One region of the Streptomyces sp. NPDC005195 genome, then DNA from elsewhere that is predicted to be linked to it. Evidence: riboswitches for the same ligand, from Rfam matches in the RefSeq annotation. Region 1 holds a riboswitch; the other holds the start of a gene.
The links. A riboswitch is a leader RNA that binds a small molecule or an ion and turns the genes downstream of it on or off. The one in region 1 is predicted to bind cyclic di-AMP.
Positions count from the first base shown of each region.

Region 2: it holds a riboswitch for cyclic di-AMP, as region 1 does, so the genes downstream of both, ABZV34_RS13300 (transglycosylase family protein) here and ABZV34_RS23260 (LysM peptidoglycan-binding domain-containing M23 family metallopeptidase) in region 1, are expected to answer to the same signal.

Region 1 covers NZ_JBEXHZ010000024.1:1,540-4,930, forward strand. Annotated here, with positions in the region: gene ABZV34_RS23255 (SGNH/GDSL hydrolase family protein) at 1-54, opposite strand, end outside; gene ABZV34_RS23260 (LysM peptidoglycan-binding domain-containing M23 family metallopeptidase) at 330-1,247, opposite strand; cyclic di-AMP (ydaO/yuaA leader) riboswitch at 1,252-1,406, opposite strand; gene ABZV34_RS23265 (tyrosine-protein phosphatase) at 1,973-2,770, shown strand; gene ABZV34_RS23270 (DUF6126 family protein) at 2,830-2,982, opposite strand; gene ABZV34_RS23275 (XRE family transcriptional regulator) at 2,979-3,391, opposite strand, start outside.
Region 2 covers NZ_JBEXHZ010000009.1:122,469-125,859, reverse strand. Annotated here, with positions in the region: gene eno (phosphopyruvate hydratase) at 1-796, opposite strand, end outside; gene ABZV34_RS13300 (transglycosylase family protein) at 1,094-1,783, opposite strand; cyclic di-AMP (ydaO/yuaA leader) riboswitch at 1,788-1,951, opposite strand; gene ABZV34_RS13295 (transglycosylase family protein) at 2,135-3,124, opposite strand; gene ABZV34_RS13290 (cytochrome P450) at 3,351-3,391, opposite strand, start outside.

The sequences.
Region 1 (3,391 bases):
GTCGCCGACGCCTTCGGTGAAGCTGTCCCCCACCGCCACGTACGACCCGATCACCGCTCTGTTGTCACTCTTCGAATCGTTTGCCACATCGAGCCATGATTCACCTTGGGATGTGAGCTACGCGACCGTAGGAATGGGTTGACGGGTGGTGAGATAAGCCACTCATAAAAATTGGCCGAAATCCGGAATAGGGCTCTCTCAGGCGTGGTTGAACAGCCACCGCGCCTGGACGCCCGAGATCCGGAAAGGGCGGCGGCGCGGCACTGACGAGACACCGAGGGCCGGACCCCGTGAAGCGTGGGGTCCGGCCCTCGGGACGTGTGGGGGCGTCAGGCGACGACGACGCCGTGGGCGCGCAGGTACGCGACCGGGTCCACGTCCGAGCCGTAGACGGGGGTCGTGCGGATCTCGAAGTGCAGGTGCGGTCCGGTGACGTTGCCGGTCGCGCCGGAGAGGCCGAGCCGCTGCCCCGCGGTCACGGTCTGCCCCGCCGAGACGGAGAGCGCGGACAGGTGGGCGTACTGCGAGTACCGCCCGTCGGCGTGCTGGACGACGACCTGGTTGCCGTACGCGCCGCCCCAGCCGGCCGAGACGACGGTGCCCGCGGCGACGGACCTGACCGTGGTGCCGGTCGGGACCACGAAGTCCACACCGGTGTGGTAGCCGCTGGACCACATGCTGCCGGGCACCTTGTAGCCGGTGCCGATGGTGGCTCCCTCGACGGGCAGGGTGTACCCCGCGTCGGCGGCCTGGGCGGCCTTGGCCGCGGTGGTGTCGGTCGCGGTGGCCGTCTCGACGGCGGGCCGCACGGAGAGCGCGGTGGCGGAGCCCACGGACGAGACGGACGACAACTCCGCCGCCTGCGGCGTGGCGCCGGCCGCGGCGCTCCGCCCCACGATCGTGAGCTTCAGGCCGGGACGGATCAGCTTCGGATCACCGCCGACGACCGCGCGGTTGTCGGCGTAGAGCTTCTTCCAGCCGCCGCTGACGTGCTGCCGGTCCGCGATCTTCGCGAGCGTGTCACCGGACTTCACGACATAGGTCTTCTCCCCGTCGGCCGCGGCGGGCGCGGAGACCGTCGTGATCTTCTGCACGGCGGACGGGACGGCTGCCGCCGGGGCCGCCGCATGGGCGCAGACGGCGCCCATCAGCGGCAGGGCGAGCGCGGCACCACCGGTGCCGGCCAGGGCGATCGAGCGGGGCAGGCGCAGAAACCTGGGACGACGGTGCTTACCCTTCGCGGGCATGACGCATTCCTCTCCGGCGCCTGCGAGGTGAGCTGTCGGGTGCGGGCTGGAGATGCCCGGCCGCGCGGGCGCGGCTGTACCCCTAGCCGTTCCGGAGACCGGAACAGGCGTCGTACCTGTGGGTCCCCCGCTCCTGCCGCGTACGGGTGAGTGCGGATTCCGGGCGGCGGCAGGATTGGGCGTCCGTCCGGATTGAGGGCGAACGTAGGCGAGAGAACAGCGCGTCGACAACTGTCCGCGATCTCCGTACGACCACCTTTCTTGATCGATGTCCTGATTGTCCGTCACCCTCCGTGCGCGGTGCCCCTTTCGACCCCGGCGATCCCCCGGGCCGCGCGGCACCCCGGGGGACGAAGGTCGCAACGCATCGTCACGTATATGACGCTGCTCACGCACGACACCCCAGAGGGCCCTTTCTCGGGACGAGTTGGACTGAAAGCGACATTTCCCCCACACCGGTCACACGTTACGAAATCTGACGACTGACGCATCGAGATCCCCACACGGTTCCGCGGCCGCCGCGCGGACCCCTCCGTCGCTCCGCTGCCGCGCGAGGACGGGGGTCGTGAGGTGCTCCGGCGCGGAGGTCGTCAAGGCCGTCCCACCTCGGAGGCGACGCCTGTGGACAACTCATCGCCCGAGGTACCCATGTCGTATCGTCGAGAGGCGATTCCCGTCGGCGAGCGACGACGAGCGGTGCCGACGGCCCTATGGGAGGAGCCCCCGTGACGCAGCAGGTCCCGTCGACCGAGCCGGAGCTGGCCGGAGTGCGCAACTTCCGAGACGTGGGCGGCCTGCCCACCGTGGACGGCCGGCGGGTGCGGTCCGGGCGGCTGTTCCGCAGTGGCCACCTCGCGCACGCCACGAAGGAGGACGCCGCGTTCCTCTCCTCCCTCGGGCTGCACACGATCTTCGACTTCCGCAACGCCTCGGACCAGAAACTGGAGGGGCCGGACGTCGAGCTGCCCGGCGTACGGAACGTGAATCTTCCGCTGACCGACCCGGCCGACGGCAGCGAGTTCTGGAAGATGGTCCGTGACGGCGAGCTCGACCAGCTCCGTGCCCACCTCGGCGACGGCCGGGCGGCGGACCGGATGATCGGTTCGTACCGGACGATCGTCACCGAGCGGACGGCCGAGCACTCCCAGGTGCTGCACGCCCTGGCCGAGGACAGCGTGCCCGCGCTCATGCACTGCGCGGCGGGCAAGGACCGCGCGGGCCTGTCCATAGCCGTGACGCTGCTCGCCGTGGGCGTCGAGCGCGACGCCATCGTCGCCGACTACCTGGAGTCGAACGCGCGCCACCGCCGCTACAAGGTGCACCGCAACGGCACCTCGGACACGCCCAGCTCCCCCGAGGTCATGGAGCTGCTCAGCCCGCTGTTCGACGCGCGGGCCGAGTACCTGACGGCGGCCTTCGAGACGATCGAGGAGACCTGGGGCGGCGTCGACGGCTATCTGGAGGAGGCCCTGCGTCTCACCCCCGAGCTGCGGGACCGGCTGCGCGACAGGCTCCTCGACTGACGTCCACGGGCCGTGCGGCCCACGGCCGTGCGCCCCGCGGCCGTGGCCGTGCGCCGGGTCTACTGGTTCTGCGCCCCCAGCGTGAACAGCAGGTAGATGAAGGCCGCGAAGAGGTGGCCGACGGCCACGTAGATGATCAGCCGCACCCACAGCGCACGGGGGAGCTTGTCCTCCATGGACCGCCGGTGGCCGGGCTCCGTGGGTTCCGTCATGACGTCTCTCCTAGGGTCGGGTGCGGCGCCGCCGGGCCGAGGCACAGCGCGGCGGCGGGGCTCTGCAGCAGGGTGTGTACGAAAAGGAGGTCGGCCCCCGCCTGGTCGGCGGCGGCTATACGGTGCGGGGTCAGCGAGTCGAAGTGCGCGCTGTCCCCGGGCGCGAGCACCTGCGTGGTGTCCCCGAGGCGCAGCCGCAGCCGTCCCTGGAGGACGTGGAGCCACTCCTCGCCGGGATGGACGCGCACGATGTCGCCCTGGGAGCCGTAGGGGACGTGCACCCGCAGCGCCTGCATCCCGCGGCCCGGGGAGCCGGCCTGCCAGTAGGTCCAGCCGCCCGCCGCGGTCGGCTCCATGTCGGTGGCCCGGACGATGGCGTCCCGTTCGGCGGCCCTCTCGCCCAGCAGCT
Region 2 (3,391 bases), on a different contig from region 1:
CGGCCGAGCGGGACTTGCCCTCGAACTCGTACTTGCCGTCCTTGTAGAACTCGGACGCGGCGACGTCGAGGGCGAGCGCGATCTGCTCACCGGGGACGTAACCGGCCTGCTTGATGGCCTCGAGGATGAGGTCGAGCGCGGCGCGGTTCGACTCCAGGTTCGGGGCGAAGCCGCCCTCGTCGCCGAGGCCGGTGGACAGGCCCTTGGACTTCAGGACGGACTTGAGGGTGTGGTAGACCTCGGCGCCCCAGCGCAGCGCCTCGGAGAAGGACTCCGCGCCGATCGGGGCGATCATGAACTCCTGGATGTCCACGTTCGAGTCGGCGTGCGAGCCGCCGTTCAGGATGTTCATCATCGGAACGGGCAGCAGGTGCGCGTTCGGGCCGCCCAGGTAGCGGAAGAGCGGGAGGTCGGACGCCTCGGAGGCGGCGTGCGCGACGGCCAGCGAGACGCCGAGGATGGCGTTGGCGCCCAGCGAGCCCTTGTTGTCGGTGGCGTCCAGGTCGAACATGGCCTGGTCGATCAGGCGCTGCTCGGTGGCGTCGTAGCCGACGAGCTCCGGGCCGATCTGCTCGATGACGGCGAGGACGGCCTTCTCGACACCCTTGCCGTGGTAACGGTTGGGGTCACCGTCACGGAGCTCGACGGCCTCGAAGGCACCCGTGGAGGCGCCGGACGGAACGGCGGCACGACCCGTGCTGCCGTCGTCGAGGCCGACCTCGACCTCGACCGTGGGGTTGCCTCGGGAGTCCAGGATTTCCCGGGCTACGACGACGTCGATGGACGGCACGAGCATCTCCTTCTGGGATGTGACGCGGGTACGCGGGCCCGCGGGGCCCGCACTGCACGGTGCCGCGTTCGGCTCCGCGGGATGAGCCTAACCGGCCCGGGGCGATCGGCCGGACGCTCGACCACCCCTTGAGCAGAACTGAGGGTAAATATTGTTCCCCTTCGAAACAAAAAGCCCCGCTCCGGTGCGTACGGGGGAAGACGCACCGGAGCGGGGAGCCCGTGGGGACGGGGGTGACCCTCTTCGGGTCTCCGCGTGGAGACCCTTCCTACGAGAGGACCGTCATCCGAGAGGACCGTCGTCTCAGCTGAGGTGGAGCTGCTGGCCCGGGTAGATGAAGTCCGCGTCGTCGACGATGTCCTTGTTCAGCTTGAACAGGTGCTGCCAGCCGCCCTTGACCTTCTTCTTCTCGGCGATCGAGCTGAGGCTGTCGCCCTTGACGACCTTGTACTCGCCGTCGCCCTTCTTGACCTTCTTGCCGGTCGGGGTGGAGACGGTCTTCCGGGCCGCGGGGCGCTCGGACGAACGGGAGGCGGCGGTGTCCGTGGAACGGGTGGCGGTGCTCTGCGCGCCGCTGGAGGTGGACGGCTTCGCGGGGGTGGCCGTACCACCGGTGTAGGCGGCGCCGGACAGGCCCGTGCCGCAGGTCGGCCAGGCACCCTTGCCCTGCGCGGCGAGGACCTTCTCGCCGATGGCGATCTGCTGCGACTTGGAGGCCTTGTCGGCGGTGGAGGCGTAGGCGGTGCCGCCGTACGCGGCCCACGTGGAGGCCGAGAACTGCAGGCCGCCGTAGTAGCCGTTGCCGGTGTTGATCGACCAGTTGCCGCCGGACTCGCACTGGGCGACGGAGTCCCATTCGGAGGCGGTGGCGGCGGAGGCGCTGCCGGCCGCCATCAGCGGAGCGGCGATGGCGACGCCGGTGACACCGGCGAGCGTGGCCACACGAGTGGCCTTGGACGGACGGCGGTGCTTGCCCTTGCTGGAAAACAGCATCGAGTGATCCCCTCACCGACGCCTGCGAGGTGAGCTGTCGGGTTCGGGCGGGTGAGTGCCCGGCCGTGCGCCGTCGGCGCACGTCTTCACCCCAAGCCGCTCCCGGTCAACTACCGGGCACGGCGCTTACCTTGGGTCCCCCGCTCCTGCCTACGGCGCTTGACGCGTCGACTGTTCCCGTACGGCCGCTGGCAGGATTCGGCGTTGCGACCGTCGGGGCCCGCTGTGGCGAGCGGTGATGACCGTAAGCAGTCGATCGACCGAATTTCAAAGACGATCAGGGCCTTTGAGATCCATCTCTCACTTGCTCCAAACCGGACATTACACAGCGAACCATGACGTGAACTCCCGCTACTTTTCGCCCGATTCGGCATCAACTGCAAGGCTCTGACCGGGGAGGATGAGGTCCGGGTCGACACCGACCGTCTTCTCATTCCCGGCGTAGAGCCCGGCCCATCCGCCGTCGAGGTCAAGGGCGTCGGCGATCGCCGAGAGGCTGTCTCCGGTGCGGACGACGTACGAGCCGTCGACGACGGCGCGGGAGGTGCCGGAGTCGCGCGAGGTGTGCCGGCCGGAGGAGTCGTCGCCGCGGCCGTCCACCGCGTCGTCGGTGGAGTTCTCGGCGGCACTGCCACCACGGTGGCGCCCGGCGCCGGTGGCCGCGCCCTCGGACGCCGCCGAAGCGTCGCCGTCCTGGCCCGAGTTGCCCGATTCGCCACCCTTCGCCGTCCGTGCGCCCTCGCTGTCCGCCTCCGGGTCGCTGACGGAGTCCCCGTCCGAGGAGGTGTCCGACTTCGTCCTGCTCTCGATCCCGTCCGAGGACGAATCGGACGAGGACGAGCCGGACGGCGAGAAGCCGATCCCCAGCGAGTCCGACAGGGAGCCGGACGAAGTGGATGAATCGGATGAACCAGATGAACTGGACGAGTCGCCGGCCACGCCCGTGTCGACCGAGACCTCGCCCGAGTGCTCGCTGAGCCCGGAGAGCGGGCCGCAGGTCGGCCAGGCGGCGAGACCCTGGTCGGCCAGGACCTTCTTGGCGATGGCTATCTGCTGCGACCGGCTGGCCTCGTCGGCGCTCGGCGCGTACATGCGGCCGTCGTATCTCTGCCAGTTCTCCTGGGTCAACCGCAGGCCGCCGTAGTGCCCGTTGCCGTCGTCGGCGCTCCACTGACCGCCGCTCTCGCACTCGGCGACCCGGTCCCATGTGGTGCCGTCGGCCGCGCTCGCGCTCGCGGCACCGAGCAGCGGGATGGCGATCGCCGATCCGGTCACTCCTGCCGCGACGATGAGGGCCGGAGCCTGACGGGGGCGACGATGGCGGCCGTTCCCGGAGAGCATGCGAGAGCCTTTCACGTGACAGCAGGTGACTACGCGGCTGATGAGCCGCGTTGATGGGTGAACGTAGCCTCACTCGATCACTTGTCACAAGTAGATACAGCGCAGATCACGTGAAGATCACAGAGTTGAGGGACCATCACTTTTTCGCGGCCGGACGTTCATACTTCGCGGCCACCACTCCGGCGCACCGCGACGGCCGCCTCTCCGGCACCGTACGACTGCCCCATCACTGCCGCCCGGGGGTGAACTCCACCGGAAGCGTGCGCA